DNA from 2 places in the Streptosporangium sp. NPDC048886 genome. Region 1 is predicted to be linked to the other one. Evidence: riboswitches for the same ligand, from Rfam matches in the RefSeq annotation. Region 1 holds a riboswitch; the other holds the start of a gene.
The links. Region 1 has a riboswitch for glycine ahead of gcvT (glycine cleavage system aminomethyltransferase GcvT). Riboswitches for the same ligand answer to the same signal wherever they lie in the genome.
Positions count from the first base shown of each region.

Region 2: another riboswitch for glycine. It lies ahead of gcvP (aminomethyl-transferring glycine dehydrogenase); the one in region 1 lies ahead of gcvT (glycine cleavage system aminomethyltransferase GcvT).

Region 1 covers NZ_JBVJHH010000014.1:42,844-58,294, reverse strand. The annotation lists gene ACZ6R6_RS19030 (hypothetical protein) at 1-215, opposite strand, end outside; gene ACZ6R6_RS19025 (hypothetical protein) at 259-1,008, opposite strand; gene ACZ6R6_RS19020 (FadR/GntR family transcriptional regulator) at 1,048-1,788, opposite strand; gene ACZ6R6_RS19015 (glutamine synthetase family protein) at 1,854-3,197, shown strand; gene ACZ6R6_RS19010 (aldehyde dehydrogenase family protein) at 3,200-4,546, shown strand; gene ACZ6R6_RS19005 (3-oxoacyl-ACP reductase) at 4,552-5,316, shown strand; gene ACZ6R6_RS19000 (gamma-glutamyl-gamma-aminobutyrate hydrolase family protein) at 5,455-6,150, shown strand; glycine riboswitch at 6,239-6,337, shown strand; glycine riboswitch at 6,338-6,432, shown strand; gene gcvT (glycine cleavage system aminomethyltransferase GcvT) at 6,466-7,551, shown strand; gene gcvH (glycine cleavage system protein GcvH) at 7,551-7,940, shown strand; gene ACZ6R6_RS18985 (L-serine ammonia-lyase) at 8,020-9,396, shown strand; gene ACZ6R6_RS18980 (hypothetical protein) at 9,665-9,814, opposite strand; gene ACZ6R6_RS18975 (hypothetical protein) at 9,913-11,613, shown strand; gene ACZ6R6_RS18970 (DUF6286 domain-containing protein) at 11,799-12,416, opposite strand; gene ACZ6R6_RS18965 (amino acid deaminase/aldolase) at 12,568-13,761, shown strand; gene ACZ6R6_RS18960 (DUF3618 domain-containing protein) at 13,823-14,161, opposite strand; gene bcp (thioredoxin-dependent thiol peroxidase) at 14,273-14,737, shown strand; gene ACZ6R6_RS18950 (HNH endonuclease signature motif containing protein) at 14,812-15,288, shown strand; tRNA gene ACZ6R6_RS18945 (tRNA-Leu) at 15,279-15,351, shown strand.
Region 2 covers NZ_JBVJHH010000044.1:36,653-52,103, forward strand. The annotation lists gene ACZ6R6_RS39345 (hypothetical protein) at 1-356, shown strand, start outside; gene ACZ6R6_RS39350 (CDP-alcohol phosphatidyltransferase family protein) at 606-1,208, shown strand; gene ACZ6R6_RS39355 (sugar phosphate nucleotidyltransferase) at 1,212-3,713, shown strand; gene ACZ6R6_RS39360 (FHA domain-containing protein) at 4,003-4,515, shown strand; gene ftsR (transcriptional regulator FtsR) at 4,542-5,192, shown strand; gene ACZ6R6_RS39370 (bifunctional nuclease family protein) at 5,272-5,742, shown strand; gene ACZ6R6_RS39375 (MerR family transcriptional regulator) at 5,887-6,507, shown strand; glycine riboswitch at 6,523-6,614, shown strand; gene gcvP (aminomethyl-transferring glycine dehydrogenase) at 6,772-9,627, shown strand; gene ACZ6R6_RS39385 (tetratricopeptide repeat protein) at 9,746-10,528, shown strand; gene ACZ6R6_RS39390 (hypothetical protein) at 10,576-10,932, opposite strand; gene ACZ6R6_RS39395 (alpha/beta hydrolase family protein) at 11,045-11,653, shown strand; gene ACZ6R6_RS39400 (DUF5999 family protein) at 11,654-11,845, opposite strand; gene ACZ6R6_RS39405 (TetR/AcrR family transcriptional regulator C-terminal domain-containing protein) at 12,233-12,838, opposite strand; gene ACZ6R6_RS39410 (hypothetical protein) at 12,989-13,390, shown strand; gene ACZ6R6_RS39415 (FMN-dependent NADH-azoreductase) at 13,917-14,573, shown strand; gene ACZ6R6_RS39420 (DMT family transporter) at 14,582-14,884, shown strand; gene ACZ6R6_RS39425 (RNA polymerase sigma factor) at 15,039-15,451, opposite strand, start outside.

The DNA.
Region 1 (15,451 bases):
AGGTAGGACTCGGCGTCTCCCCGGCCGCCGCCGGTGATGACCGTGCGGTAGAGGCTCATCCGCAGCAGCGGGTTCATCAGGTCGAACTCGGTTAGCCCCGACCAGCCGAGGTGGACGGGCAGGGCGACCACCCCCGTGGCCGGACCGCGCAGGTCGGCCAGGGAGTCGGGGACCCGCTGATCGACACCGTCCCAGCGGGATGGAAGCGCGCTCACGCCTCCCAGTATGCCCGCCCGCCCAGCCCCGGGCCCCGCCCGCTCACCACCGGGCGCGGCGGCTGGAGGGCAGGTCGTGCCGGCCGGAGACGAACTCCTGAAAGGCGATCTTGGCGCGGATCGCCGGGCGGCGCCAGCGCTCCTCGCGGCGCTCGGCCCTGGCCATCTGGCGGGGGCGGGGACGCCGGGCGCCGGACGCCATGAACCAGTGGGCCCAGGGCGATCCCGGGCGGGCCAGCCGCAGCGCGCCGGGGATCAGCAGGAGCGGGACGAACAGCCCGGCCAGCCCGGTCCAGATCTTGCCCTTGAGCAGAGTGATCACCGCGAGCACGAGGTTGCCGACGATGATCCCGGCGGTGAGCCACGTCCCCTGCGGCGTGCCGTCGGAGCGCTCCCAGCCGAGCGGGCGCAGGCCGAGCAGGAGCAGGCCGGTGAGGGCGATCGCGATGAACACCGCGTCGACCGACGTGCGCCCCTCCTCCTCCCAGTAGACGTCGTGCAGGTGCAGGATCAGCGCGAACTCGTCCAGGATCAGGGCGGCGCCGACGCCGAAGACGGCCGCCGTCACGGCGTACCAGCCCTGCGAGATGCCTGAGACGACCAGCCCCGACACCCCGCCGAGCAGGGTCAGCACCACGCCGAACACCACGTGGTGGATGTGCATCTCGCCGACGCTGACGTTGCGGAACCAGCCGACCTCGGCACGGATGAGCCGGACGTTGATCCGGGTGAACACGAAAGTGACGATCAGCGCGACGAAGAAACAGAACAGCGGCAGCCGTCCTGCGTCCACGATTCGCTCTCGTAACAGATCCCCCACAGTTTCACCAGATTATGCGAGGAATCCCCGCAGCAGCGCGGCTGTCCCCTCCAGATGCTCGGCCACCGCGCGGCGCGCGGCGTCGGGGTCTCCGGCCAGGATGGCGGCCACGATCGCCTCGTGCTGGGTGGCGGCGTGCTCGATGTTGCGCTGGAGCACGGGGATGGCGTTGAGCAGGTCGGTGACCCGCAGCCTGGCGTCGGCGCAGGTCGCGGCGAGCAGCGGGGAGCCGGTCAGCTCGGCGATGGCCAGGTGGAAGGCGGTGTCGAGGCGGCGGTAGTCGTCGGGCCCGGCCGAGTTGACCCCGTCCAGGCGCTGGCGCAGCGTGTCGCGCTGCGCCTGGCTCAGCCCGGCGGTGGCCAGCACCTGGGCGGCGCCGCACTCCACGGCCATCCGGAAGGTGAGCGCGTCGGCCAGGTCGTCGGTGCCCATGTCGGCCACGACCTTGCGCAGGTCGCCCTGGCTCGGGCGCGGCGGGGCGTAGGTGACGAACGCGCCGCCGTACCTGCCGCGCCGCACGGTGAGGTAGCCCGCCTCCTGCAGCGCGCGGATGGCCTCGCGCAGGGTGACCCTGCTGATCCCCAGCTGCACCGCCAGCTCCCGCTCCGGTGGCAGCTTCTCGGTCACCACCCCGAGTTTGATCGCCTGGAGCAGGCGCTCCACGGTCTCCTCGAACGCGTTCCCCGCACGCACCGGCCGCAGCACGGTCGTCAATCGCGGCGACTCGTCCAATCTCACCTCCACCCTTGACAACTGATCCTCACATGGAACTCAATGGTATGAGATTAGCCCAATAAGACTCCGGCGAGGAGAGCCGCTTGGACGTCAGCGAGCTTCGCGACGAGGTGGCCGCGGGACGGGTCGACACCGTGCTGCTGGCGATCGTCGACATGCAGGGCCGCCTGCAGGGGAAACGGCTGTCGGCGCGCTACTTCTTGGAGGAGGTGCTGCACCACGCCTCCGAGGGCTGCAACTACCTGCTCGCGGTGGACGTGGACATGAACACGGTGGACGGCTACGCCATGTCGTCGTGGGAGCGGGGATACGGCGACTTCGTGATGAGACCCGACCTGTCCACCCTGCGCCGGGTGCCGTGGCAGGAGGGCACCGCCCTGCTGATGGCCGACCTGGTGTGGGAGGACGGCTCGGACGTGGCCGCCTCGCCGAGGCAGATCCTGCGCCGCCAGCTCGACCGGCTGGGCGAGCGGGGCTGGGGCGCGTCCGTCGGGACCGAGCTGGAGTTCGTGGTCTACAACGACACCTACGAGCAGGCCTGGCGGCGCGCGTACCGGGACCTGACCCCGGCCAACCTCTACAACGTCGACTACTCCCTCCTGGGCACCGCCCGGGTCGAGCCGCTGCTGCGCAGGATCAGGCTCGGCATGGAGGGCGCCGGGATGTACGTCGAGTCGGCCAAGGGCGAGTGCAACCTCGGCCAGCACGAGATCGCCTTCCGCTACGCCGACGCCCTCACCAGCTGCGACAACCACGCCGTCTACAAGAACGGCGCCAAGGAGATCGCCTCCCAGGAGGGCATGTCGCTCACGTTCATGGCCAAGCCGAACCAGCGCGAGGGCAACTCCTGCCACATCCACATCTCCCTGCGGGACTCCGCCGGGGAACCGGTCATGGCCGGGGACGGGCCGTACGGGCTGTCGGAGACCGGGCGGCGCTTCATCGCCGGGCAGCTGGCCTGCCTGCGCGAGCTGACCCTGCTCTACGCCCCGAACGTCAACTCCTACAAGCGCTACGTGGCGGGCAGCTTCGCCCCCACCGCGGTCAAGTGGGGGGTGGACAACCGCACCTGCGCGCTGCGGCTGGTCGGCCACGGGCCGTCGCTGCGGATCGAGAACCGGGTGCCCGGCGGCGACGTCAACCCCTACCTGGCGGTCTCGGCCCTGATCGCCGCCGGGCTGTACGGCATCGACAACGGGCTGCCGCTCCAGGAGCCGTTCACCGGCAACGCCTACGCGTCGGGCGCGGAGACCGTGCCGCACACGCTCCGCGGCGCGCTGGAGCTGTGGGAGGGCTCCGACAAGGCCCGCGACGCCTTCGGCGAGGACGTCGTGGCGCACTACGCCAACAACGCCCGGGTCGAGCTGGCCGCCTTCGACGCGGCGGTCACCGACTGGGAGCTGTTCCGGGGATTCGAGCGGATGTGAACATGAAGATCATCAATCCGGCGACCGAGGAAGTGGTCGCCGAGGTCGAGCCGGTGGACGCCGCCGAGGTGGACCGGGCGGTGGAGCGCGCCAGGCGCGCCTTCGCCACCTGGCGCGCCGTCGGCCCGGGAGACCGGGCCCGGCTGCTGCGCGCCTTCGCCTCCCTGGTGGAGGAGCACGCCGAGGAGCTGGCCCAACTGGAGATCGCCAACTCCGGGCACACGGTCGGCAACGCCCGCTGGGAGGCGGGCAACGTCCGTGACGTGCTGAACTTCTACGCCGGGGCGCCGGAGCGCAACCACGGCAGGCAGATCCCGGTGGCCGGCGGGCTGGACGTCACCTTCCAGGAGCCGCTGGGCGTCGTCGGCGTGATCGTGCCGTGGAACTTCCCGATGGTCATCATGACCTGGGGGGTGGCCCCGGCGCTGGCGGCGGGCAACACCGTGATCGTCAAACCCGCCGAGTGGACGCCGCTGACCGCCCTGCGCCTGGCCGAGCTGGCCCTGGCGGCCGGCCTGCCCGAGGGGGTGCTCCAGGTCCTGCCCGGGACCGGGGAGGTGGCCGGGGCCCGGCTGGTCGACCACCCGGACGTGGCGAAGATCGTGTTCACCGGTTCGACCGAGGTGGGCAAGGAGATCGCGGCCAAGTGCGCCGGGCAGGTCAAGCGGATCACCCTGGAGCTGGGCGGCAAGAGCGCCAACGTGGTCTTCGCCGACGCCGACCTGGACAGGGCCGCGGCGACCGCGCCGTACGCGGTGTTCGACAACTCGGGGCAGGACTGCTGCGCGCGCTCCCGCATCCTGGTGGAGCGCACCGTCTACGACGACTTCCTGGCGCGGCTGGAGGCGGCGGTGCTGAAGGTCCGGGTCGGCGACCCCCGTGACGAGGCCACCGAGATGGGGCCGCTGATCAGCGCCGAGCACCGCGACCGGGTGGCCTCCTACCTCACCGGGCCGGTCCGCCTGCAGGGCCGGTGCCCGCAGGGGCCCGGGTTCTGGTTCCCCGCGACGCTGCTGACCCCCGACAGCCTCGACGACCCGGCCTTCACCGAGGAGATCTTCGGGCCGGTGGTGGCGGTGGTGCCGTTCGACGACGAGGAGCACGCCGTACGGATCGCCAACGACACCAGATACGGCCTCAGCGGGTCGATCTGGACCAGGGACGTCGGCCGCGCCCTCCGGGTGGCCCGGGCCGTCGAGGCGGGCAACCTCAGCGTGAACTCCCATTCGAGCGTCCGCTACTGGACCCCGTTCGGCGGCTTCAAGCAGTCCGGCCTCGGCCGGGAGCTGGGCCCCGACGCCCTGACCGCGTTCACCGAGACCAAGAACGTCTTCATTTCGGAGGATTGACAGCCATGCAGCGTTTGCAGGACCGGGTCGCCGTCATCACCGGCGCGGGCAGCGGGATCGGCCTGGCCACCGCCCGCCGGTTCGCCCAGGAGGGCGCCCGCGTCGTGTGCGTGGACCTGGACGAGTCGAGCGGGTCGGCGGCCGCGGCCGAGGTGGACGGCCTGTTCGTCAAGGCCGACGTCACCAGCGAGGACGACGTCGTGCGGATGTTCCGGACCGCCTTCGACACCTACGGCAGCGTGGACATCGCCTTCAACAACGCGGGCATCTCGCCGCCGGAGGACGACTCGATCCTGGAGACCGGCATCGACGCCTGGCGCCGGGTCCAGGAGGTCAACCTCACCTCGGTCTACCTGTGCTGCAAGCACGTCATCCCCTACATGCGGCGCCAGGGCAAGGGGTCGATCATCAACACCGCGTCCTTCGTGGCCGTGATGGGCTCGGCCACCAGCCAGATCTCCTACACCGCCTCCAAGGGCGGGGTGCTGGCCATGTCCCGCGAACTCGGGGTGCAGTTCGCCCGCGAGGGCATCCGGGTCAACGCGCTCTGCCCGGGGCCGGTCAACACGCCGCTGCTGCAGGAGCTGTTCGCCAAGGACCCCGAGCAGGCGCAGCGCCGCCTGGTGCACATCCCCACCGGCCGCTTCGCCGAGGCCTCCGAGATCGCCGCGGCGGTGGCGTTCCTGGCCTCGGACGACGCGAGCTTCGTCACCGGCTCGGAGTTCCTGGTGGACGGCGGCATCTCGGGCGCCTACGTCACCCCGCTGTGACCGCCGCGGCGCCCGGCGGCCGGGACCGCCCGCGGGAGGGCCCCGGCCGCGTCTGCCCACCCCATCCCCTCCGCCCCCGATAACGTGCCGGGACGTGGGCGGAGACCCCACGTCCCGGCGTCCGGCAAGAAAGAGATCATGTCCCGTCCCGTCATCGGCATCACCTGCTACATCGAGCCCGCCACGTTCACCGTCTGGGAGATGCCCACCGCGCTCCTGCCGTACGGCTACGTCGACCACGTGGCCCGCGCCGGCGGGCAGCCGGTGATCCTGCCGCCGGTGGGCGACCCCGCGGCGCTGGTCGGGCGCCTGGACGGGCTGATCCTGGCCGGCGGCGGGGACGTCGACCCGGCACGGTACGGCCAGGTCCCGCACGAGCGGACCGGCCACGTCCGCGGCTTCCGCGACGACGCCGAGTTCGGGCTGGCCCACGCGGCCCTGGAGCGCGGCATCCCGCTGCTGGGAGTCTGCCGGGGCCTGCAGGTCCTCAACGTCGCCCTCGGCGGCAGCCTGCGCCAGCACCTGCCCGACGAGGTCGGCCACAGCGGGCACGCCCCGGCCCCCGGCCGCTTCGGCCGGATGCCGGTACGGCTGACCCCCGGGAGCCAGATCGCCAAGATCCTCGACACCGAGACCGCGGACGTGGCCCACTACCACCACCAGGCCGCCGACCGGCTGGGCGCGGGCCTGACCGTGACCGCCCACGCCGAGGACGGCACGGTCGAGGCCGTGGAGCTGGAGGGCCACCCGTTCGCCCTCGCCGTCCAGTGGCACCCCGAAGCCGACGACGAGTGCCTGCTGTTCGAGGAACTGGTACGGCGCAGCCGCCCCTGACCGGCGCGGCCGTCCCGGGCGGCGAGAACACGAGCCCGGGGGATTTCGCTCGGCCGGTGCGGGCGGTTAGGCTGGTCACGACACCGATGAATCCCGCGCGGGAGAGCGTCCTGACATCCAGGCCAGGACCCCTGAAGGAGCAAGCCCTCCCCGCGAACCTCTCAAGGCAAAGGACCGTGCGGGTAGGTGGCCTCTGGAAAGCAGGTCTCGCGGCCTCGCCGAAGGTGAAAGTCCGGTAAAAACCGGGCGAAGCTCTCAGGCATCGATGACAGAGGGGGAGGATGCTCTCATCTGACCCCTGCCTGAGGTGCGAACATGTCCCGACCTACGCCGCTGCGCGGTGTCCACGAGGCCCTCGGCGCGACGCTGACCGATTTCGCGGGCTGGCTGATGCCGCTGCGCTACGGCAGCGAGTCCACCGAGCACAACGCGGTCCGCCAGGCGGCGGGCCTGTTCGACCTGTCCCACATGGGCGAGATCTTCGTGACCGGCCCGCAGGCCGGCGAGGCCCTCGACTACGCGCTGGTGGGTTACCTGTCCGCCCTTGAGCCGGGCCGCGCCCGCTACACGATGATCGTCTCCCCCTCCGGCGGCGTGCTGGACGACCTGATCGTCTACCGCCTGGCCGACGAGGAGTTCATGGTCGTCGCCAACGCCTCCAACTACCCGCGGGTCGCCGCCGAGCTCACCGAGCGCGCCAAGTCCTTCGACGCCGCCGTGGACGACCGCTCCGAGCAGTACGCGCTGGTCGCGGTCCAGGGCCCGCGCTCGCGCGCCATCATGGGCGAGGTCACCGACGCCGACCTCGACGGGCTGAAGTACTACGCCGGCCTGCCCGCCACCGTGGCCGGCCGCGAGGCCCTCATCGCCCGCACCGGATACACCGGCGAGGACGGCTTCGAGCTGTTCGTCGCCGCCGCCGACGCAGAGCCGCTCTGGGCCGCGCTCACCGAGGCGGGCGCGGCGCACGGGCTGCTGCCGGCCGGGCTGTCGGCGCGCGACACCCTCCGCCTGGAGGCGGGCATGCCGCTCTACGGCAACGAGCTGTCGGCCGATCTCACTCCGTTCGACGCGGGGCTCGGCCGTGTGGTGAGGTTTGACAAGCCGGGCGACTTCGTCGGCCGGGCCGCCCTGGAGCCTCTCAAGGACGTCCCGCCGACCCGTCGCCGGGTCGGACTGGTCGCGACGGGCCGCCGGGTGCCCCGGCACGGGTACCCGGTGGTCTCCGAGGACGGCGCCGTCGTCGGCGAGGTCACCAGCGGGGCCCCCTCCCAGTCACTGGGCCGGCCCATCGCCATGGCCTACGTGGACAACGGCCTGTCCACCGGCCTGGCGGTGGACATCCGGGGTAGTCGCGAACCGGTCGACGTCGTCGACCTGCCTTTCTACAGGAGGAAATAATGAGCAGCATTCCCGATGACCTGCACTACACCAAGGAGCACGAGTGGATCGCGGGCATCGATGACGGCCTGACCCTCACCGTGGGCATCACCGCCTACGCCGCCGAGGCGCTGGGCGACGTGGTCTACGTGCAGCTCCCCGAGGCCGGGGCGACGATCTCCGCCGGCGACGCCGTCGGCGAGGTCGAGTCGACCAAGTCGGTGAGCGACATCTTCGCGCCGGTGGGCGGTGAGGTCGTCGAGGTCAACCAGGCCGTCGTGGACGACCCGTCCCTGGTCAACAGTGACTCCTACGGTGATGGCTGGCTGTTCCGCGTCCGTCTTGAGGGCGACGCCGACGACCTGCTGTCCGCCGAGGAGTACGCCGCGCTCACCTCGGGTGAGTCCTGAAATTTCTCCTCTTGCGCCGTGATCACGCGCACCACCGGGTGCGCGTGGTCACGGCGATGTGAAGGCAGGGACCAGATCAATGGCGATCAGCGTCTTCGATCTCTTCAAGATCGGAATCGGCCCGTCCAGCTCGCACACCGGCGGGCCGATGGCCGCCGCGCACAAATTCGCCCGCGGCCTGGAGCAGGACAGGCTCCTGGAGAAGACCGCCCGGGTCGAGGTGATCCTGTACGGATCGCTCGGACTGACCGGCAAGGGCCACGGCAGCGACAAGGCCGTCCTGCTGGGCCTGTCGGGTGAGAAGCCCGAGCTCGTGGACGTCGACACCGTCGACGACCGGCTGGCCGCCATGCGCGCCTCCGGGACGATCTCCCTGTACGGCTCCCGCGAGATCCCCTTCGTGGTCGGCGAGCACCTCGTGTTCGAACGCAAGATCTCGCTGCCGCACCACCCCAACGGCATGCGCTTCATCGCCTTCTCCGAGACGGGCGAGCAGCTCCGCGAGAAGGTCTACTACTCGGTGGGCGGCGGCTTCGTGGTGGACGAGAACGCCACCGGCGCCGACCGGATCAAACCCGACGACACCGTCCTGCCGCACCCCTTCACGACGGCCGCCGAACTGCTCGCCCACTGCACGGAGACCGGCCTGTCGATCTCCGGGCTGATGCTGGAGAACGAGAAGGCCTTCGGCCGCTCGGAGCAGGAGATCCGCGACCAGCTGCTGCACCTGTGGCGGGTCATGGCCGAGTGCGTCCGGCGCGGCACCGCCAAGGAGGGCGTGCTGCCCGGCGGGCTGAAGGTCCGGCGCCGGGCCCACCAGCTCCACCGGCGGCTGCAGAGCGAGTCCCCGGAGAAGGACCCGCTGCAGACCATGGACTGGGTCTCGCTGTACGCCCTGGCGGTGAACGAGGAGAACGCGGCGGGCGGCCGGATCGTCACCGCCCCGACCAACGGCGCCGCCGGCATCATCCCGGCCGTGCTGACCTACTACGACCGCTTCACCCCCAAGTCCGACGACGACGGCGTGGTCCGCTTCCTGCTCACCGCGGGGGCGATCGGCGTGCTGTTCAAGGAGAACGCCTCCATCTCCGGCGCCGAGGTCGGCTGCCAGGGCGAGGTCGGCTCGGCCTGCTCCATGGCCGCCGCCGGGCTCACCGAGGTGCTGGGCGGCACCCCGGAGCAGGTGGAGAACGCCGCCGAGATCGGCATCGAGCACAACCTGGGCCTGACCTGCGACCCGATCGGCGGACTGGTGCAGATCCCGTGCATCGAGCGCAACGCGGTGGCCTCGATCAAGGCCATCACCGCCGCCCGGATCGCGCTGCGCGGCGACGGCCGCCACTTCGTCTCCCTGGACAAGGCCATCAAGACCATGCGCGACACCGGCCGCGACATGCTCGACAAATACAAGGAGACCAGCCGCGGCGGCCTGGCCGTCAACGTCATCGAATGCTGAACCGGCCGGGCGGCGGACAAGGGCCGGGCGGACGTTCCGTAACGGGCCCGGCCACGGCTGCGAGCCACGGCTGAGCGGGCGCGGCTCTCCGGGTCACGGCAGCCCGGGTCACACCTGAGCAGGTCACACCTGAGCGGGCACGGCCGGCCGGATCACGGCTGAGCGGGCGCGTCTCTCCGGGTCACGGCTGAACGGGCGCGGCTCTCCGGATCACGGCTGAACGGGCGCGGGTCTCCGGATCACGGCTGAACGGGCGCGGGTCTCCGGATCACGGCTGAACGGGCACGGCCGGCCGGATCAGCGGCTCCATAAGGTAGCTGTGGTCCCGGTCCGGCCCGCCGTGGATGACCGGCAGGGTCCGCGCCGCGAGCCCCCCGACTTCTCGGGTGAACAGGTCGATCGGCACGAGCTTCATCATCTCGTACAGGATCGCCCCCTCTCGCGCCTATGCTGGGTGGCTCGTCACGGGGGCTCCTGTCGTGGAGCCCGCCTGCCTCGGAGACTCGGGAGGTCCTGGTGCCAGCGGGAGAACGTCCGGCGAGCCGTTTCCTCCGCCTCTCCGGCACCCACGGGCTCTTCCTGACCGCCCTGCTGGCCGGCGCCGGGCTCCGGGTCCTGGCCGTGCTCGGCTACCGGCCGGCCCTGTGGTTCTGGGCCGACTCCTTCGTCTACCTCAACGCCGGACTCGACCCCCGCCCCATGGAGTCGCGCCCCTCGGGCTACTCCCTGTTGCTGTGGACGCTGCAGCCGCTGTCGAGCGTCCAGGCCGTGGTCGTGCTCCAGCACCTGCTCGGCCTGACCATGGCCGTCTGCGTCTATCTCCTGCTGCGCCGTCTGGGCGGCCTGCCGGGATGGGGGGCGACGCTCGCCGCGCTGCCGGTGCTGCTGGACGTCCACCAGGTCCAGCTCGAACACCTCGTCATGGCCGACCTGCTGATGGAGTTCCTGGCGGTCCTGGCGGTCACGCTGCTGCTGTGGCGGCGCCGGCCGCCGGTGTGGGCCGCCCTCCTCGCCGGGGCCCTGCTGGCCGCGGCGACCGTCACCCGGACGATGGGGCTGCCGCTGACCGCCGTGGTGCTGGTCTGCCTGGTGATCGGCCGCGCCGGCTGGAAGGCGGTCACCGCCACCGCGCTGGCCGCCGCGATCGGCCTGGGCGCCTACGCCACCTGGTTCAGGTCCGAGCACGGCGACTACGGGCTCACCCGGGGCAACGCCTTCCTGTGGGCGCGCACGGCGACCTTCGCCGACTGCGCGAAGATCAAGCCCACCGGGCCGGAGGCCGCGCTCTGCCTCCCCGGCCCGGTGAGCGAGCGCAGACCCCCGCCCGTATACATCTGGGACGGCGCATCGCCGCTCAACAAAGTCAAGGGCACCTGGGCCGAGCGCGACAGGCTCGCCGGCGACTTCGCCGTCCAGGCCATCAAGGCGCAGCCCCTGGACTTCCTCCGGGCGGGCCTGACCGACGTGGCCCACATCTTCGACTGGACCCGCCGGGTCTATCCCACCCCCGGCCCGCAGAGCGCCTACGTCTTCCCTGACACGGCCCGCCCCTTCCCCAAGGGGACCGCCTCCCAGGGGAGGACCGCCGAGGAGGTGACCACGGCCTACCAGGGCGTCTCCGGCGCGCCCTCCCTGGTCGAGCCCTATGCCGGCTGGCTGCGGGCCTACCAGGAGCACGGCTTCCTGCGCGGCCCGTTCCTCGCCGCGATCCTGCTGGCCGGCCTCGCCGGCGTCCTGTTCCGTCTGCGGGACCTCGGCGGCGCCGTGCTGATGCCGTGGGCCGCCGGCACCGTGCTGCTGGTCCTGCCGCCCTTCATCGCCGCCTTCGACCACCGCTACGTGGTGCCCGCCCTGCCGCTGGCGTGCCTGGCCGCCGGACTGGCCTTCGGCACCCGGCGACGGCCGTCAGCGGCGCCTGACGTGCAGGCGGACGGAGGCCCCGAGCCCGTCGTCGCCGACCGTCCTGCGGACCTTGCCGACGGCGTCCTTGTTCAGCCGGGCCACGAGTTTGGCGACGTCCGCCTCTGGCCCGCAGCTGATCCCGATCCGCAGCCGGTCGCCCGCCACCGCCCTGACATGGATGCGCCTGAGCCCTTCGACTTCTTTAAGCGCAACCCCCAGCATCGCGATCCCGCTGCCCGTCCGGCTCCCCCAGCGCCCCCAGCCCACGGCGCCCAGCAGCCACCGGATCGCCAGCAGCGTCAGCACCATCAGTAGCAGCGCGGCCAGCCAGCCCATCCACGGGTGCTCGGCCAGGTGGGCGGGCAGCTCCCTGTTCAGGATCCGGTCCCCGCGCGGCTGCGGGAGCTTGCCCCACCCCCGCAGGAACCCGTAGAGCCCGCCCCCGGCCAGCACCGCCCCGGTGACGGCCAGGCCGATCCGGTTGCCCTGGTAGACCTTCATCAGATCCCCCGCCTGCGCAGCCGTACCATGACCTCGCCCCCGCACATCGCGCCCAGTCCCGTCATCCGGTCGCCCACCGCCGTGCCGACCTGGCGCAGCAGCGGCCCGGTCCGCTCGGCGTCGCTGACCACCGTGATCTCGATGTTCCGCCAGCCGAGCCGCACCCGTGCCTTGTCCACGTCGTCGACCGACTGGGCCGCCGCCCGCAGCGTGCGGCGGAGCCCGGACCTGGTCAGGCCGATCACCATCCGGGGGTCGGCGGACTCCAGCGGCACCAGCCGGGTCCTGCCCGGCAGCGCCGCGAGCGCGAGCAGCAGGGTCCCGGTCACCACCGCGACCAGCGACACCAAGAGCGGGACCGTGTCGGACCACTGCGCCTCGCCGACCCAGGCGGCGAACTGCCGGTACGGCATCCGCCCGAACGGCGAGCCCGTCACCAGCCCCACCGTCACCCCGGTCGCGGTGGACAGCGCGAGGGAGGCCGCCAGGGCGACCACCACACCGGCCGGTGTCCTGCCCGGTCTCAGCGACCGCAGCGACCGGCGGCGGACCGCGTTCAGGTTCTCCCCGCCCGCTGTGCTCCCCGCGCTCGACAGGATGTCCTGGAGAGTGCTCATCACCCGGTCAGGTTTACGCGGCCCTGGCGTCCGGCGCGGGTCCCAACCTGCCACTTTCACGATCTTGGAGCCGTCCTGGCCGGAGAATTTACTGCCGCGCCACCAATATGAACAATACTCACATTCGGTTGGATCAGGTTATCCTGCCGTCATGGACGACCGCCAGCGCTACGACCGGGCCACCGCGCACCTGGACCCCCCGTTCGCCCTGCTCGACCTGGCAGCCCTGCGCTCGAACGCGGCCGCCATGTCGCGGCGGGCCGGCGGCAAGCCCATCAGGGTCGCCAGCAAATCGGTCAGATCCCGCCCCGTCCTGGAACGGATCCTCGCCATGGACGGCTTCGCCGGAATCATGGCCTTCACCCTGCCGGAGGCCCTCTGGCTGGTCTCCACCGGCCTGCGCGACGTGCTCGTCGCCTACCCCACCGCCGACCGCGCCGCACTGGCCACACTGGCCGCCGACACCCGCGCGGCACAGGAGATCACCGTGATGGTGGACCGGGCCGAGCACCTGGACTTCATCGAGTCCGCCGTCGCCGACGTCCGCGACCGCCACGAGATCCGGATCTGCCTTGACATCGACGCCGGATTCATCGCCTTCGGCGGCAGATTCCGCGCCGGCGCCCGACGCTCCCCCATCCGCGACGCCGACCAGGCCGCCGACCTCGCCGCCGACGTCGCCAAACGGCCCGGCTTCCGCCTGGTCGGCCTGATGGCCTACGAAGCCCAGATCGCCGGCGTCGGCGACAACCCTCCCGGCAACCCCGCCCTCACCCGAGCGATCCGCCTGATGCAGGCCCGGTCGCGGCGCGAGCTGATCACGCGCAGGGGCCGCATCGTCCAGGCCGTCACCCAGATCGCCGACCTGGAGTTCGTCAACGGCGGCGGCACCGGCAGCATCGACAAGACCGCCCGCGAGAAGGCCGTCACCGAAGTGGCCGCCGGATCGGGCTTCTTCCACCCCCGCCTGTTCGACTTCTACCGCGGCTTCACCGGCCGCCCCGCCGCCCTGTTCGCCCTGCCCGTCGTCCGCCGCCCGGCACCCGGCGTCGTCACCGTCCTCGGCGGCGGCTACCACGCCTCCGGCGCCCCCGGCCCCGACCGTCTCCCCCAGCCCTACCTGCCCTGCGGGCTCCGCTACGACCCCGACGAGGGCGCCGGCGAGGTCCAGACCCCGCTCCTCGGCCAGGCGGCCGAGGACCTGCGCGTCGGCGACCGCGTCTGGTTCCGGCACGCCAAGGCGGGCGAGCTCTGCGAACGCTTCGCCACCCTGCACCTGATCGACGGCGACGAGATCGTGGACGAGGCCCCCACCTACCGGGGCGAGGGCCGGACCTTCCTCTGACCTCTGACCTCCGAGCCTTCCCCCGAACGGAGGCCGACGCCGGCGGCGCAGACCCGCCGGATCAGCCGCGCCGGCGCCGCCAGAGCATGATCATCGCACTGACCGCCAGCACCGCGCCCACACCGATCAGGATCGGCGCCAGATCCGGCTGATCGTCCGCCCACAGGTCATCGGGCTCATCACCCAGCCTGACCGGCCGCGACGCGCCCCCCACCGCCTCGCCGACCCGGTCCCCCACCGAGACCAGGAACTGCCTCGCGCTCGTCTCCGCCTTGGCGACGGTGCGCCTCGCGACCTTCTTCGGGCTCACCCGATCGGCGATGGCGTCAACCGTCTGGGCCAACTCCGCACGGGTCCGCTCGATCCGCCGCTCCAACTCCGCGGGATCGGTGTCCGCCATGGCTCTCCTCTCATCGCCCTTGACATTGATCAGTCTGTCAGGTCCGACCCTCCCACGACACTTCAGGTCGGCCGGTAAGTTGACCCGGGAACGATTCCTCAGAGGAGCCACATGAAACTCGAGCCGGGCGACGCCGCCCCAGACGTCACTCTCCCCGCCGCCGACGGCACCACCGTCTCCCTCGACGCCTACCGCGGCAAGCGGGTCATCCTCTACTTCTACCCCGCCGCGATGACCCCCGGCTGCACCAAGCAGGCCTGCGACTTCCGCGACAGCCTCGCCTCCCTGACCGCGGCGGGCCTGGTGGTCCTCGGCGTGTCGAAGGACACCCCGGCCAAGCTCGCCAAGTTCGTCGAGCGCGACGCCCTGACCTTCCCCCTCCTGTCGGACCCCGACCTGGAGGTCCACAAGGCCTACGGCGTCTACGGCGAGAAGACGATGTACGGCAAGACCACCCTCGGCGTCATCCGCTCCACCTTCGTCATCGACGCCGACGGGAAAATCGAAAAGGCCCTCTACAACGTGAAGGCGACCGGCCACGTAGCCCGCCTCCGCCGCGAACTCGGGCTCGAATAAATAGCGTTTTTCACCATTTATCACAGCATGTGCATGCCCCAAGAAATGTCAGCCCCATTACCTATCCTTGGGGCATGCCAACCAAATACAAGTACACCCCCGAAATGCTGGCCGAGGCGGCAGCCAACTCCCTCAGCATCGCCGACGTCCTCCGCCACCTCGGCGTGAAATGGACCGGCGGCTCCCACGCCCACATCAGCCGCCGCCTGAAGCACTTCGGGATCGACACCTCCCACTTCTTGGGGCAGTCGCACCACCGAGGGCAGCCCTCTCCCAGACGCCGCCGTCCCGAACAAGTTCTCGTCGTACTACCGGACGGCAGCCCTCGCCCCAACCCCAGGCAGCTCAGAAGGAGCCTGCTCGCAATCGGGATGCCACACCGCTGCGCGGGCTGTAAGATCGAAGCAGTCTGGCGAGGTCAGCCACTGACACTTCACATCGATCACATCAGCGGCAATTGGCTTGACAACAGAAAAGAAAATCTGCGATTCCTCTGTCCGAATTGCCATTCGCAGACGGAAAATTTCGCAGGAAAAAACAAGGGGCCGTAGTCCAAAGGCAGAGACACACGGTTTAGGTCCGTGCCAGTCCGGGTTCGAATCCCGGCGGCCCTACAAAACAAAAAGAATTATCCGTTAATCAAACCACCTGCTGGCGACACCCTCCCGTAAATCCAGAAGGCGCTTTACATTACTTCCCATCAAGGCAAGGGAA
Region 2 (15,451 bases), on a different contig from region 1:
ACAGCCTGCGCATCCTGGTCACCGCCCAGGCGGCCGGCCTGGTCGTCGCCGCCTCGTTCGCCGGCCAGGCCGTGCAGAGCGGGGGAGAGCTGGCCGAGACCCACGTCATGGCCGGAATGGTGGTGCATCTGATCGCGCTGCTGCAGATCATCGCCGCCGTGCTGCTGTGGCGGCCGGGCCGGGGCGCGGGGTGGCCCGCGCTGGCCAGCCTCGGCCTGCTCCTGGTCGGCATGGGTCAGCACTTCAGCTGGGAGATGCTCGGCACCCACGTGCCCAGCGGCCTGGCCCTGTTCGGCCTGACCGTGGCCGTGCTGATCTGGGCCTGGTCGCCCCGCGCCGCCGTACGCCGCTCCTGAGAGCCCCGCCGCGGGCGCCACCGGACCCACCTGGGCCCGGTGGCGCCCGCGGCGCCGTTTCCGGCCTCCGGCCGGGTGGAAAGTCCCTCGCGAGGGCCTGAGGGCCGCAGCGGCCCCGTGGGCCGTCCGTGAGACCCCCGCGCCCCGGCGCGGGCCGTCGCAGGCCGGGACGATGGGTCCGGAACGGGCGGCACCGCCCATGCACGCCCCGCACCGGTAGGGTCGGCATCAAGTGCGGGGACGGGAGACATGCGGGTGAATCCGGAAGCATCGGGGGCCGAGGACCGAATCTGGACGGTTCCCAACGCGTTGAGCCTGGCCAGACTGCTCGGCGTGCCGGTCTTCCTCTGGCTGGTGCTGGGGCCTAGGGCCGACGGCTGGGCGGTCGCGCTGCTGATGCTGGCCGGCTTCTCCGACTGGCTCGACGGCAAGATCGCCCGGGCCTGGAACCAGACCAGCAGGCTCGGCCGTCTGCTCGACCCGCTGGCCGACCGGCTCTACATCCTGGCCACCCTGTTCGGCCTGGCCATGCGGGACATCATCCCCTGGTGGCTGGCGCTGGCGATCCCGCTGCGCGACGTGATGCTGCTGGGCATCCCGCCCATCCTGCGCCGTCTCGGATACGGCCCGGCGCTGCCGGTGCACTTCCTCGGCAAGGCCGCCACGGCCAACCTGCTCTACGCCTTCCCGCTGCTCTTCCTCGCCCACCACGACGTCTGGTACGCGGATGTGGCCGGAATCGTCGGCTGGTCGCTCGCGATCTGGGGCACAGGGCTGTACTGGTGGTCCGGGGTGCTGTATTGGGTACAGGTGCGGCAGCTCGTCAGAGGAGCCAGACGCCTTAAGAGGTGATGTGTGAAGGCCGTTGTGATGGCGGGCGGGGAAGGGACACGGCTCCGGCCGATGACCGCGAACCAGCCCAAACCCCTGTTGCCTGTGATCAATCGGCCGATCATGGAGCATGTGCTGCGTCTGCTGAAGCGGCACGGGCTCACCGAGACCGTGGTGACCGTGCAGTTCCTGGCGGCCCTGGTCCGCAACTACTTCGGCGACGGCGACGAGCTCGGCATGAGCCTGTACTACGCCACCGAGGACGTCCCGCTCGGCACCGCCGGCAGCGTCAAGAACGCCGCCGACAGGCTCCGCGACGACCGCTTCCTCGTCATCTCCGGCGACGCGCTCACCGACATCGACCTGACCGACATGATCCGCTTCCACCGGGAGCACGGCGCGCTGGTCACCATCGGGCTCAAGCGGGTGCCCAACCCGCTGGAGTTCGGCATCGTCATCGTCGACGACCAGGGCAGGGTGGAGCGCTTCCTGGAGAAGCCCACCTGGGGCCAGGTCTTCTCCGACACCGTCAACACCGGCATCTACGTGATGGAGCCGGAGGTCCTCGACGAGATCGCCGCCGGTGAGGCGGTCGACTGGTCGGCGGACGTCTTCCCCCGCCTGCTGGCCCGCGGCGCCCCCCTGTACGGCTACGTCGCCGAGGGCTACTGGGAGGACGTCGGCACCCACGAGAGCTACCTCAGGGCCCAGGCCGACGTGCTGTCGGGCCGCGTCAAGGTGGACATCGACGCCTTCGAGGTCTCGCCCGGCGTCTGGGTGGCCGAGGGCGCCTCGGTGGACACCGACGCCGTGCTAAAGGGCCCGCTCTACGTCGGCGACTACGCCAAGGTCGAGGCCGGGGCCGAGCTGCGCGAATACACCGTCCTGGGCAGCAACGTCGTGGTCCGCGAGGGCGCCTTCCTGCACCGCGCCGTCGTCCACGACAACGTCTACGTCGGACCGCGCGCCCACCTGCGCGGCTGCGTCATCGGCAAGAACACCGACCTGATGACCGGGACCAGGATCGAGGAGAGCGCCGTCGTCGGCGACGAGTGCATCATCGAGGCCGAGGCCTACGTCTCCTCCGGGGTCAAGGTCTACCCGTTCAAGACCATCGAGGCGGGGGCGGTGGTCAACACCAGCGTCATCTGGGAGCCGCGCGGCCAGCGCAACCTGTTCGGCCCGCGCGGGGTGTCCGGGCTGGTCAACGTGGAGATCACCCCCGAGCTGTGCGTACGGCTGGCCAGCGCCTACGCCACCACCCTCAAGAAGGGCACCTCGGTCATCACCTCCCGCGACTCCTCGCGCGCCGCGCGGGCGCTGAAGCGGGCCGTGATCAGCGCCCTGAACGCCAGCGCGATCAACGTGCTCGACCTGGAGGCGGCCCCGCTGCCGGTCTCCCGCTTCCACACCGCCAGGGAGAACGCCGTCGGCGGCATCGCGCTGCGCACCACCCCCGGAGACCCGCAGAGCGTCGACATCGTCTTCATGGACGAGCACGGCGCGGACCTGTCCCAGGCGGCCCAGCGCAAGCTGGACCGGGTCTTCTCCCGGCAGGAGTTCCGCCGCGCCTTCCCGGGGGAGATCGCCGAGCTCAGCTTCCCCGCCCGGGCGGTCGAGGACTACACCCACGAGCTGCTGCGCTGCGTCGAGATGACCGGGGTCCGCGACGCCGACATGAAGGTCGTGGTGGACTGCGCGGGCGGCACCTCCTCGCTGGTGCTGCCCAGCCTCCTCGGCCGGGTCGGGGTGGACGTGCTCACCGTCAACAACAGGCTGGACGACGCCTCGCCCACCGAGACCCTCGCCGAGCGCCGCCGCGACCTGCAGCGCCTGTCGGAGCTCGTCAGCTCCTCCAGGGCGGCCTTCGGGGTGCGGTTCGACCCCGTGGGGGAGCGGGTCGCGCTGGTGGACGAGATGGGCCAGCTGATCAGCGAGGAGCGCGCCCTGCTGGTGGTGCTGGACCTGGTGGCGGCCGAGCGGCGCGGCGGCAGGGTGGCGCTGCCGGTCACCACTACCCGGGTGGCCGAGCAGGTCTGCCGCTTCCACGGGGTGCAGGTCGAGTGGACCTCCACGGCCGTCGACGCGCTCACCGCCGCCGCGCGGGGACGGGACATGATCTTCGCCGCGGACGGGCGGGGCGGCTTCGTCGTGCCCGAGTTCGGCCCCACGGTGGACGGCCTGGCGGTGTTCCTGCGCCTGCTCGGCCTGGTCGCCCGGACGCGGCTGTCGCTCAGTCAGATCGACGCCCGGATCCCCGAGGCCAGGCTGCTGCGCCGCACCGTCCCGACCCCGTGGGCGGCCAAGGGGGTGGTGATGCGCTCGGTGATCGAGGCCGCCGAGCGCTACCGCATCGACACCACCGACGGGGTGCGGGTGGTCGCCGAGGACGGCAGCTGGGCGCTGGTGCTGCCCGACCCGGCCGAGGCCGTCACCCACCTGTGGGCCGAGGGCGGCGACGTCGACTCCGCCCAGAGCCTGCTCGAACACTGGGCGCGGGTCGTGGAGGAGGCGGCGGCCACGTGAGCGGGCGGTCCCGGACGGCGGGCGACGGCGTGAGCGGGCGGTCCCGGGTGGCGGGCGCCGGTGCGAGCGGACCGGCAAACCCAGCGCGGCGGCATGGACCGGGGACGCCGCGCGGCTGTAACTTTGTCACCGACCGAACCCGCGGTCGGGCGTCTGCCTTGATCTCTGCTTCTCAACGGTGTATGTTGCGGCATTCGCAGTCTGAGAAAATACCTGAGAAGCGAAGAAGCGAGGCGCGCATCCCTGAGCACCGTTGCCGCGTCTTCGCGGTAGGAGGCCGAGCCGATCGATGCCGAGCGTCTACTGCACGCAGTGCGGTCATGCCAACCCTGAGGATGCCCGTTTCTGTTCACGATGCGGGTCGCCGCTGACCAGGTCCGAACCACCCGGAGACAGCACTTCCACCATCTCCCTCTCCGGGATCGAGGCCTACGAGGCGGAGACCGGAGAGACGCTTCTCGCCGAGCGGCAAGCCGTCGAGCAGCTGCCCCCGGGCACCGCTCTGCTGGTGGCCATGCGTGGCCCCAACGCCGGCAGCCGCTTCCTGCTGGACAGCGATCTCACCACGGTGGGCCGCCACCCCGAGAGCGACATCTTCCTCGACGACATCACCGTCTCGCGACGTCATGTGGAGTTCTACCGGCGTGGCGGCGGGGTCTTCACCGTCCGCGACGTCGGCAGCCTGAACGGCACCTACGTCAACCGTGAGCGGATCGAGGAGGTCCCGCTGTACGGCGGGGACGAGGTCCAGATCGGCAAGTTCCGCCTGGTCTTCCTCACCCGCGGCGCCGCTGGAGGATGATGAGCTCGCAGGCCGCTCGTGCGCACATGAGCATCGGGGAGGTGCTCGCCCTCCTGCAGGGCGAGTTCCCCGATGTCAGCATCTCCAAGATCCGTTTCCTGGAGGGCGAGGGGTTGATCGAGCCGGAGCGCAGTCCCTCCGGTTACCGTAAATTCTCCTACGCCGACGTCGAGCGGCTCCGCTACATCCTCAGCGAGCAGCGTGACCGCTACCTGCCGCTGCGCGTGATCAAAGATCATCTCGAGGCCGCCGACCGTGAGGAACGGCCGGTGGCCCGCCCGCGCGCCGTCCCCGACGACGCGCCCTCCCAGGTCCGCCTCACCCGTGAGGAGCTGCTCGCCGCCGCCGAGCTCAGCGAGGAGACCCTCACCGAGCTGGAGGACTACGGCCTGCTGGCCGCGGTCGCCCGCTACTACGACGCCGAGGCCCTGGCCGTGGCCCGCAGCGTCGGCGCACTGGCCGCCTTCGGGCTGCACGCCCGCCATCTGCGGGCGGTCAAGGCCGCGGCCGAGCGCGAGGCCGGGCTGGTGGAACAGGCCATCGCCCCGCTGCTGCGCCGCCGCGGGCCGGGCGCCATCGACCAGGCCGACGAGACCGCCCGGGAGATTTCCGGCCTCCTGCTGGAATTGCACGCCTCGCTGGTACGTTCCGGCGTGCGTGGGGTGCTGGGCCGGTGACAACCTGACCAGGCACTCGTACCCCCACGAGTGTTACGTTGAACAAACCGGTCGGAATCCAGCGAAGACGGAGCAGCCCGTGTTGCAGATGGAGGTCGTGGGCGTTCGGGTTGAGATGCCCTCCAACCAGCCAATTGTTCTGCTGAAGGAGGCACATGGGGAGCGTTATCTGCCGATCTGGATCGGCATGACAGAGGCGACCGCGATCGCCATGGCTCAGGCCGAGGAGCCGCCGCCGCGGCCCCTGACCCATGACCTGTTCCGTGACGTTCTCGACGCGCTCGGCGTCCGGCTGAGCACGGTGAACATCGTCGCCCTCCGCGACGGGATCTTCTTCGCCGATCTCGTGTTCTCCAACGGGGTCGAGGTGAGTGCCCGCCCCTCGGACTCGATCGCCCTGGCACTCCGCACCGGCGCGCGCATCTTCGCCAGTGAGGACGTGGTCCGGGAGGCCGGGGTGATCATCCCCGACGACCAGGAGGACGAGGTGGAGAAGTTCAGGGAGTTCCTTGACACAATCACGCCCGAGGACTTCGGTCGCGCAGGGTAGGAATTTCGGTGCATTTACGCTTCACGACGCGCCGGGTGGGGTCGTTGACTGAGCTTGGCCCCAGTCCTACGGTGCAAGTGAAACCCACGGCTGTGCGTAAACCCCCAGATCAGGCCGCGGGATGAGAGAAAGCCGGAGGTCCGCGTGGCGGTCAGCAGCGGCGAGGGTAGAAACGCCGATCAGGATGACCCGGAACGGCGCCAGTCGGCACGTCAGCGCGCGGGTGAAGAGGGTCTGCTGTTCGACGGGCAGCCGGTGAGAACGCCCGCCGACATCGGATATCGAGGCCCCACCGCCTGCGCGGCGGCCGATATCACCTATCGGCAACTGGACTACTGGGCGCGCACCGGACTGGTCGAGCCCACCGTGCGGGCCGCCCACGGTTCCGGCTCCCAGCGCCTGTACGGCTTCCGCGACATCCTGGTGCTCAAGGTCGTCAAACGGCTGCTCGACACCGGCGTCTCCCTCCAGCAGATCCGCATCGCCGTACAGCACCTGCGTGACCGCGGCGTCAGCGACCTCGCCCAGATCACGCTGATGAGCGACGGGGTGAGCGTCTACGAGTGCACCTCGCCCGACGAGGTCATCGACCTGCTCCAGGGCGGGCAGGGAGTCTTCGGCATCGCCCTGGGCCGGGTGTGGCAGGAGGTCGAGGGTTCGCTGGCGGATCTCCCCGGTGAGCGGGCGGAGGCCGGCCAGGGCCCTTTAGGCGATCACCACGCAGATGAGCTGGCCCGTCGTCGCAGGGCCCGGCGCACGGGGTAAAGTTAGCTCTGCTGCTGACCCTGTGCGGGAGAGACCCCGACATGATCGGGGCGCCGAAGGAGCAACCTCCCCGGAATCTCTCAGGCACCCTGTACCGCACGGACGAGGCGACTCTGGAAAGCAGGTGCGTCCGCCAGGCGTATCTCACCGACGGTGAAAGCCTCCCCGCTGGGGAGGTGAAGCTCTCAGGTCGAGATGACAGAGGGGGAGATCCGGCATACGCCCGCGCCCAGCGCCGGTCTCCACCGCCTCGGGAGGCTTTCCATGACCGATCTGTCACCGCTCAGCGAGCTCACCCCTCCGCCGTTCGCCACCCGCCACATCGGGCCCGCGGACGCCGACCAGACCCGCATGCTCGAGGCGGTCGGATTCGCCTCCACCGCCGACCTGGTCGCGGTGGCCGTGCCCGAGGCGATCCGGGCCAAGGACCGGCTCCGCCTGCCACCGGCGGCGAGCGAGCCCGAGGCCATCGCCGAACTGCGCACCCTGGCCGGGCGCAACGCCGTGCTCACCTCGATGATCGGCCTGGGCTACCACGACACGATCACCCCGGCCGTCATCCGGCGCAACCTCCTGGAGAACCCGGGCTGGTACACCGCCTACACGCCCTACCAGCCGGAGATCTCCCAGGGCCGGCTGGAGGCCCTGATCAACTTCCAGACGGTCGTCTCCGACCTGACCGCGCTCGACGTCGCCGGGGCCTCCCTGCTGGATGAGGCCACCGCCGCCGCCGAGGCGATGACGCTGGCCCGCCGCGCCGGCCGCGCCGCGTCGAACGTGTTCGTCGTGGACGCCGACGCGCTGCCGCAGACCAAGGCCGTGCTGCGCACCAGGGCCGAGCCGCTCGGCATCGAGCTGGTCGACAGCGACTTCACCGGCGAGCTGCCCGAGTGCTTCGGCGTGCTCGTGCAGTATCCGGGCGCCAGCGGCCGGGTCAGGGACTTCCGCTCCATCGCCGAGGCCGCCCACGCGCGCGGCGCCCAGGTGGTCGCCGCCGCCGACCTGCTCGCCCTCACCCTGCTCACCGCGCCCGGCGAGTTCGGCGCCGACATCGCGATCGGCTCCTCGCAGCGCTTCGGCGTCCCGCTGGGCTTCGGCGGCCCGCACGCGGCCTACATGGCCGTCCGCGACGGCCTGCAGCGGCAGATGCCGGGCCGCCTGGTGGGCGTCTCCCAGGACGCCGACGGGCGCCCCGCCTACCGGCTCGCGCTGCAGACCCGCGAACAGCACATCCGCCGCGAGAAGGCGACCAGCAACATCTGCACCGCGCAGGTCCTGCTCGCGGTGATCGCGGGCATGTACGCCGTCTACCACGGCCCCGAGGGGCTGCGCCGGATCGGCCGGCGCATCCACCGGCACGCCGTCGTGCTCGCCGCGGGCCTGCGCCACGGCGGTGTCGAGGTCGTGCACGACGACTTCTTCGACACCGTGCTCGCCCGCGTGCCCGGCCGCGCCGCCCAGATCGTCGCCGCCGCCCGCGACAACGGGGTCAACCTGCGCCTGGTCGACGCCGACCACGTGGGCGTCACCTGCGACGAGAAGACCGAGCTCATCCACCTGGAGCAGGTCCTGGCCGCCTTCGAGGTCAGCGGCGCCGTCCTGACCGACCTCGACGCCGCCGCGCACGACGCGCTGCCCGCCGCGCTGGCGCGCACCGGCGACTACCTGACGCACCCGGTCTTCCACAGCCACCGCTCCGAGACGGCCATGCTGCGCTACCTGCGCAGGCTCCAGGACAAGGACATCGCGCTCGACCGGTCGATGATCCCGCTGGGCTCGTGCACCATGAAGCTCAACGCGACCACCGAGATGGAGCCGATCACCTGGCCGGAGTTCGCCGGGCTGCACCCCTACGCCCCGGAGGATCAGGTCGGGGGCTACCTGGAGCTGATCAAGGAGCTGGAGGGCTGGCTGGCCGAGGTCACCGGCTACGACGCGGTGTCGATCCAGCCCAACGCCGGCTCCCAGGGCGAGTTCGCCGGTCTGCTGGCCATCCGCGCCTACCACAAGGCGCGTGGCGAGTCCGGACGCGACGTCTGCCTGATCCCGTCCTCGGCGCACGGCACCAACGCCGCCAGCGCCGTCATGGCGGGCATGCGCGTCGCCGTGGTCGCCTGTGACGACAACGGCAACGTCGACCTCGCCGACCTCGAAGCCAAGATCGACAAGCACCGCGACCAGCTCGCCGCCATCATGGTGACCTACCCCTCCACGCACGGCGTCTACGAGGAGACCATCACCCAGGTGTGCGAGCGGGTCCACGAGGCCGGCGGCCAGGTCTACGTCGACGGCGCCAACCTCAACGCACTGGTCGGCCTGGCCAAGCCGGGTGAGTTCGGGGCCGACGTCTCCCACCTGAACCTGCACAAGACCTTCTGCATCCCGCACGGCGGCGGCGGTCCGGGCGTCGGGCCCGTCGCGGTCCGCGCGCACCTGGCCGACTACCTGCCCGGCCATCCGCTGCGCGACGGCTCGGCGGTCGGCCCGGTCTCGGCCGCGCCGTACGGCTCGGCGGGCATCCTGCCCATCTCCTGGGCCTACATCCGGATGATGGGCGCCGAGGGCCTCACGGCGGCCACCGAGCAGGCCATCCTGTCGGCCAACTACCTGGCGCGCAGGCTGGCCCCGCACTACCCGGTCCTCTACACCGGCCGCGGCGGCCTGGTCGCCCACGAGTGCATCGTCGACCTGCGCCAGATCACCAAGGAGACCGGCGTGACCGTGGACGATGTGGCCAAGCGCCTGGTCGACTACGGCTTCCACGCGCCGACCATGTCCTTCCCGGTGGCCGGCACGCTGATGATCGAGCCGACCGAGAGCGAGGACCTGGCCGAGCTCGACCGCTTCTGCGACGCGATGATCGCGATCCGGGGCGAGATCGAGAAGGTCGCCTCCGGGGCCTACGACAGGACCGACAACCCGCTGCGCAACGCCCCGCACACGGCCGACTGCCTGCTCACCGGCGAGTGGGACCACCCCTACACCCTGACCGAGGCGGCCTATCCGCTGCCGTCGGTGCGCGAGGGCAAATACTGGTCGCCGGTCCGCCGCATCGACCAGGCCTACGGCGACCGCAACCTGGTGTGCTCCTGCCCGCCGCTTGAGGCCTACGAGGACTGACCGATACTCCCGCGGCCCGCGCCCTCCCGGCGCGGGCCGTATTCGTCCCATATGTGGGGGACGGGTGTGGCCCCGAGTCGTTAGGCTCGGGGCATTCCTTTACCCGGGAGGACCCTACATGCCAGAGGTGGACACGCACCCCTTGGACACCGCGCGGAGACTGGCCGAGAGCGGCGACCTGGACGGCGCGGCAACGATCTTCACAGCGCTGGCCGCCGACCCCGCCGAGCCCGACCGGGCGCAGGCGGCGGTGGGGCTGGCGGTGGTGCTCCAGGAGCGCGGAGACGTGGCGGGCGCCCGGGCCGCGGCCCGCACCGCGCTGGTGACCGGGCATCCGGAGTTCGCCGCGCAGGCCGCCTGCCTGCTCGCCCGCAGCTTCGAGCGCGAGGACCTGCCCGACCAGGCCCGGGCCGCTTGGCAGGCCGCCCTCGGCGTCGGGAACCCCACCTACCTCCCGCTGGCGTACATGGCGCTGGCCAGGCTCGCGGAGGGGCGGCAGGAGGCCGAGGAGGCCCTGCGGGCCGCGCTGGAGACCGCCCACCCGGAGATCGCCTCCCACGCCGCCCAGGGGCTGGCCGAGCTGCTGATGGAGGAGGGGGAGGCGGGCGAGGCCGTCGAGGTGCTCCTGGAGGCGCTCTCGGTGGCCGAGGTGGCCGACGTGCCCAGGCTCCGGGTCCTGCTCGGCATCGTGCATCTGGAGCTGGCGTGCGCGGAGTTCGCCGGGGCGGTCGAGGAGGGCGGCGAGGCCGAGACCGGTGCGCTGGCCATCGAGCTGCTGGCCCGCACCCTCCCGCTGCGGGGCCGTGACGAGGACGCCGAACAGGTCTGGCGCTATGGCCTGGACAGCCCTGACGAGCGGCTCGCCGAGGACGTCCGCCTCAGGCTGAACCGCGGCGCCTGATCCCCCCGCCGATCTCTTGCCGGGCCGGCTCCGCCGGCCCGCCGGGCTCAGTCGCGGCCGCGCCAGCGGCTGATCGCGTGGGCGATGTTGATCACCACGATGCCGCCCCAGGCCAGCAGCAGGCCCGCGGTGCCCGCCTCGCCGGCGGCGATGGCGGTCAGCGGGATGCCGATGCCCATCGAGCCCAGCGCGATCGCGGTGGAGGAGCTTCCCTTCCGCTGCCGGGGCGGGTGCCCGGGGTGGGGCTCCGAGTAGCGGCCCGGGTGGGGGTGGCCTCCGGCGAGGTGCATCTCGGCCCGCACGCGGGCGGCGATGCTCGCGTCGAGACGCTCGACGAACGCCTCCACCAGCGCGCTCTCATACTCCGGACCGAGCTCCCGCCGGGCCTCGATGGTGGCGCGCATGTCCTGTCGGATATCTTGGTGATCCTGCACGTCCCGATTCTCCGCCCGCACGCGGCCGCTGGCATCAGCCGTTAGGACTAGATCTGTGTCCATCCGGAGCACGGCCCCTGCCATGGAGATCATGACCCCGCACGGCCCGGCCCTGGCGGAGCTGGACGAGGTCACCGACCCGCGTTTCCTGCTGGTGCTCACCCACGGCTCGGCCGGGGGAGTGGACGCTCCGGACCTGCTGGCCGTACGGGAGGCCGTGACGGGGATCGGCGGGACGGTGGCCCGCGTGCTCCAGCCGTTCCGGCTGCGGGGGGCCCGGGCCCCGGGCTCGGCGGTCAAGCAGGACGAGGCATGGGTGGCGCTGGTCGCCGGGCTCCGGGAGCGCTGTCCGGGGCTGCCGCTCGTCCAGGGAGGGCGGAGCAACGGGGCCCGGGTCGCCTGCCGTACGGCCCTGGAGGTCGGGGCCGAGGCGGTCGTCGCGCTGGCCTTCCCGCTCCATCCACCGGGCAGGCCGGAGCGCTCCCGCGCCGGGGAGCTGCGCGCGGCGGGCGTGGACGTGCTGGTGGTGAACGGAGATCGCGACCCGTTCGGCGTGCCCGAGGTGGCGGACGCCGCGCGCCTGGCGGTGCTGCCGGGGGAGGGTCACGATCTCAAGAAGGACCCCGCCCGCGTAGGCGAGATCGTCGCGGAGTGGCTCGGGGCGAGGATGCGGCCGCGCCCGGCGCGATGATCAGGCGACGCCGGCCAGGGGCCGGTGCGGCTCGATGACGGCACCGTCGGGCAGGAGCTCGCCGGTGTCCTCGAACAGCACCACACCGTTGCAGAGCAGGCTCCAACCCTGCTCGGGGTGGGCTGCCATCGTGCGGGCGGCTTCGCGGTCCAGCGCCTCGGCGGACGGGCAGGACGGCTGGTGCGGGCACATCGGCGTGCCTCCGGATCTCTCTTGTCGGCTCACCGGAATCCGCATCGGAGGCCGGCGGGCACCGTCCCGATGGGTTCCGTTCCCACCTGTGACGGGGGGAGGAGCATCTGGATTGACATATGGCCATGCGCGCCTCGGGCTGGGTGAGGCCCGCACATCAAGCAGATCAAACATACGGTCGGATCACACCCTCGAGCGTGCGATCTGACCGCACGCACAAGTGTGGGATCTGGTCGCACCCGGCGACATAGCCCGTTAGGACTGTTTGCGGACGTGAAAAGGGTGAGTCCTGAAGGGGATCTTCGGGGGTGTGACCTATAGCACAGCATGCCTCATAGCCGGATAACCGGCCAAGTGCGACACGCCGCCGGGCCGGTAAACGATCGGTTACGACTTTCTGACGCCACCTGACCTGGTCAGACCCGCCAGGAGCGCCTCCAGGCCCAGCTCGAAGTCGTCGTCGGCCGCCGGGCTGCCACCGCCCTGCGACGGCGGGCGCCACGGCTCGTCGTCATCGCCCGCCGGCTCGGCCCAGCCGGACTGCTGCACCTCCACCGCCACCGCGCCGAAGACGTAGGCCCGCATCGCCCGCACGGCCCGCGCCGCGTCGGGCAGCCCCGCGTCGGCGAGCTGGTCGGTCTGCTCCCGCACCGCGATCGCCGCGCGGCCCTTGGCCGGCTTGGTCAGCGCCAGCGCCAGCACCCCCGGATGCTCCCGCAGCGCGGCCCGGCTCGCTCGGCACCACGCCCTCGCGCTGTCCTGCCAGGTCTGGCCCGGCTCGGCGTGCACGGTGGTGACGTGTTCGGCGAGCGCGTCCATGAGGGCGTCCTTGCCCCGCGGCAGATGGTGGTAGATGGCCATCGCCTCGACCTGGAGCGCGTCGCCCAGTCGCCGCATCGTCAGCCGCCGCAGCCCCTGGCTGTCGGCGATGTGCAGGGCAGCCTCGATGATGCGCTCTCTGGAGAGCGGGATGGGCGGTCGCTTGGCAGGCATGGGGACATCCTGCCACTCCGAACCTTACTGCGTAAAGGCGGACGCGCCGGGCAGGGCGGCGCCTGAGTGTGTGGGGTGGGAGCGGACGGCGTAGGCTACGGGCTGTGATCTGCCGGGGAATGCCCGGCGATGGATGGGAGAGGGCAGACGATGGCGTTTTTCCGACCGAGCGTGAGCCGGGAGGCGGAGGTCCGTTACCACGCTGACCAGGAGGTCGGGAAGAGCTTCCCCGAGCTCCTGGAGAAGGCGCGCGCGGCGGAGGCCGAGCTCCGCCGGGTCCAGGCCGCCGCGGCCTCCCCCGAGGAGCTCCGGGCCGCGGGCCGGGCCTTCGACAAGGCCCTGACCGATGCGCTGCGCGCCGCCGAGGCCAACCAGCGGGCGACGTTCGGCGTGAAGTCCTACGAGGACCGGATCCGCCGCCGCAAGGGCAGGGCCACCCCGAAGGGCGCCGAGTGGACCGCCGAGGTCGACCGCCTGCGCACCCTCCGCGAGCAGAACCGCCTGACCGGCATCGCCCGCGTCCCGCGTCCGGTCACCGCCGCCGCGCGCTGACCGAGCCCTCTCGGGCGACTGTTTCTCCACGACACCCGCCGCGCGACCGCGCGGCGGGTGTCGTGTTTTTCCGGCGTGCCCGAGGCGGGCACGCGTGTGTCGCCGTTCCCGGCCGAGAAGACGCATTCGCCGTACGGGCGGCGCCACGACGCCGTGGCCCGCGACCTGCCGCTGTCCTGCAGGAGGCGGCCGGTGGGCGGATCCCGAACCGCAGATCCCGAACCGCAGATCCTGAACCGGGGAGTCGCCGAGGCCGGCTGTACGGCGAGCTCCGTCGCCGCCGCGACCGCCTACGCCGTGCCTGGCGAGCTCCGTCGCCGCGACCGCCTACGCCGTGCCCGGTGGGCTCCGTCGCCGCCGCGACCGCCCACGTCACGCAGGGCGAGGCCGTGATCCCGTTCTGCGCCTTCACTCCATGTTCGGCCGGCAGGGGCGAGGTCTCCGAGCAGTTAAGTGGACATGATGTCCGCTTGACGTTACGATGCTAAGCGGACATAACGTCCACTTATTGATGGAACGGAGAGCCATGAGCCACCTGCTGCACCTGGACGCCAGCGCCCGTCGCACGTCCTTCTCCCGCGAGCTGTCGGAGGCGTTCGCCGGGGCATGGCGCGCCGCCAATCCCGGGGGCGGATACACCTACCGGGACCTCGCGGCCGACCCCGTCCCGCACATCGGGCAGGCCTGGACGGAGATCTGCGACAACGTCATGGCCTACGGCATCACCGACATCGGCCGCTACCGGGAGGCGGTGCGGACCCCGGCCCAGGAAGAGGCCTGGGCGATCATCGAACCGCTCCTCGCCGAACTGGTGGCCGCCGACGTCGTGCTGATCGGCACGCCGATGTACAACTACGCGCTCCCCTCGGCGCTGAAGGCCTGGATCGACCAGGTGACCTTCCCCCGGATGAAGCTGACGGGCCGGAGGTTCGTCGTCACGGGCGCGCGGGGAGGGGCCTACGGCCCCGGCACGCCCCGGGAGCCCTTCGACCACGAGGAGCGTTACCTGCGTGACTTCTTCCTCGGACACTTCGCTGTCGAGGACGTCACGTTCGTCCACGCCGAGCTGACCAACTCGCTGGTCGACCCCCTGCTGGCCGGCGCGCGGGGCGAGCACGAGAAGTCCCTCGCCGCCGCGCGCAAGCTGGCCGTGGAGCTGGCCGCAGAGCCGGTCCGGCAATGAACTGGGTCATGCTCGTACTGGCGGGGCTGGTGGAGATCGCCTGGTCACAGAGCATCAAGCCGACCGAGGGGTTCACCCGGCCGATCCCCACGGTGATCTGCTTCGCGCTGGCCGCCGTCGCGGTCTGGCTGCTGTCGAAGTCCATGCAGACCCTCCCCGTCGGCACGGCCTACGCCGTGTTCACCGGCATCGGCGCCATCGGCGCCATCGGGCTGGGGGTCGCGCTGCACGGCGACCCGCTGAGCGCCGGGCGTCTGGCGGCGCTCGCGCTGATCGTCGGCGGGATCGTGCTGGCCCGGCTGGCCGGCTGACCGGCCTGTGGGGGATCCGCCGGCGGGCCGGTCGCACGGCCGGCGGCCGGCGCGGGAGCGGCTCCCGCCGGAGCCGTCTGGGGCTCGCCGGGCCCGGCCGGGGCCGGACATGGCGAGGCGCCGCCGCGGACGGTCGCGGCGGCGCCTGAGGCGGTCAGCTGGCCCAGTCGAGCAGCGGACGGGTGTTGCTGGGGTGGCGCAGCTTGGAGAGGGACTCCTTCTCCAGCTGGCGGATGCGCTCGCGGGTCAGGCCGAGGTGCTTGCCGATCTCGTCGAGGGTGTGGGGCTTGCCGTCGACGAGGCCGAAACGCAGGGCCATTATCTTCGCCTCCCGGGGGGAGAGGTTGCCGAGCACGCCGCGCAGCTGCTCGCCGAGCAGCTGGCGGTCCACCACCTCGGAGGCCTCGGGCGAGTCGACGTCCTCGATGAGGTCGCCGATGGTGGTCTCGCCGTCCTCGCCGATGGTGGCGTTGAGGCTGATCGGCTGGCGGCTGGTGCGCAGCAGCTCCTCGATCTGGTCGGGAGTCTTGTCCAGCTCGACCGCCAGCTCCTCGGGCGTGGGCTCGC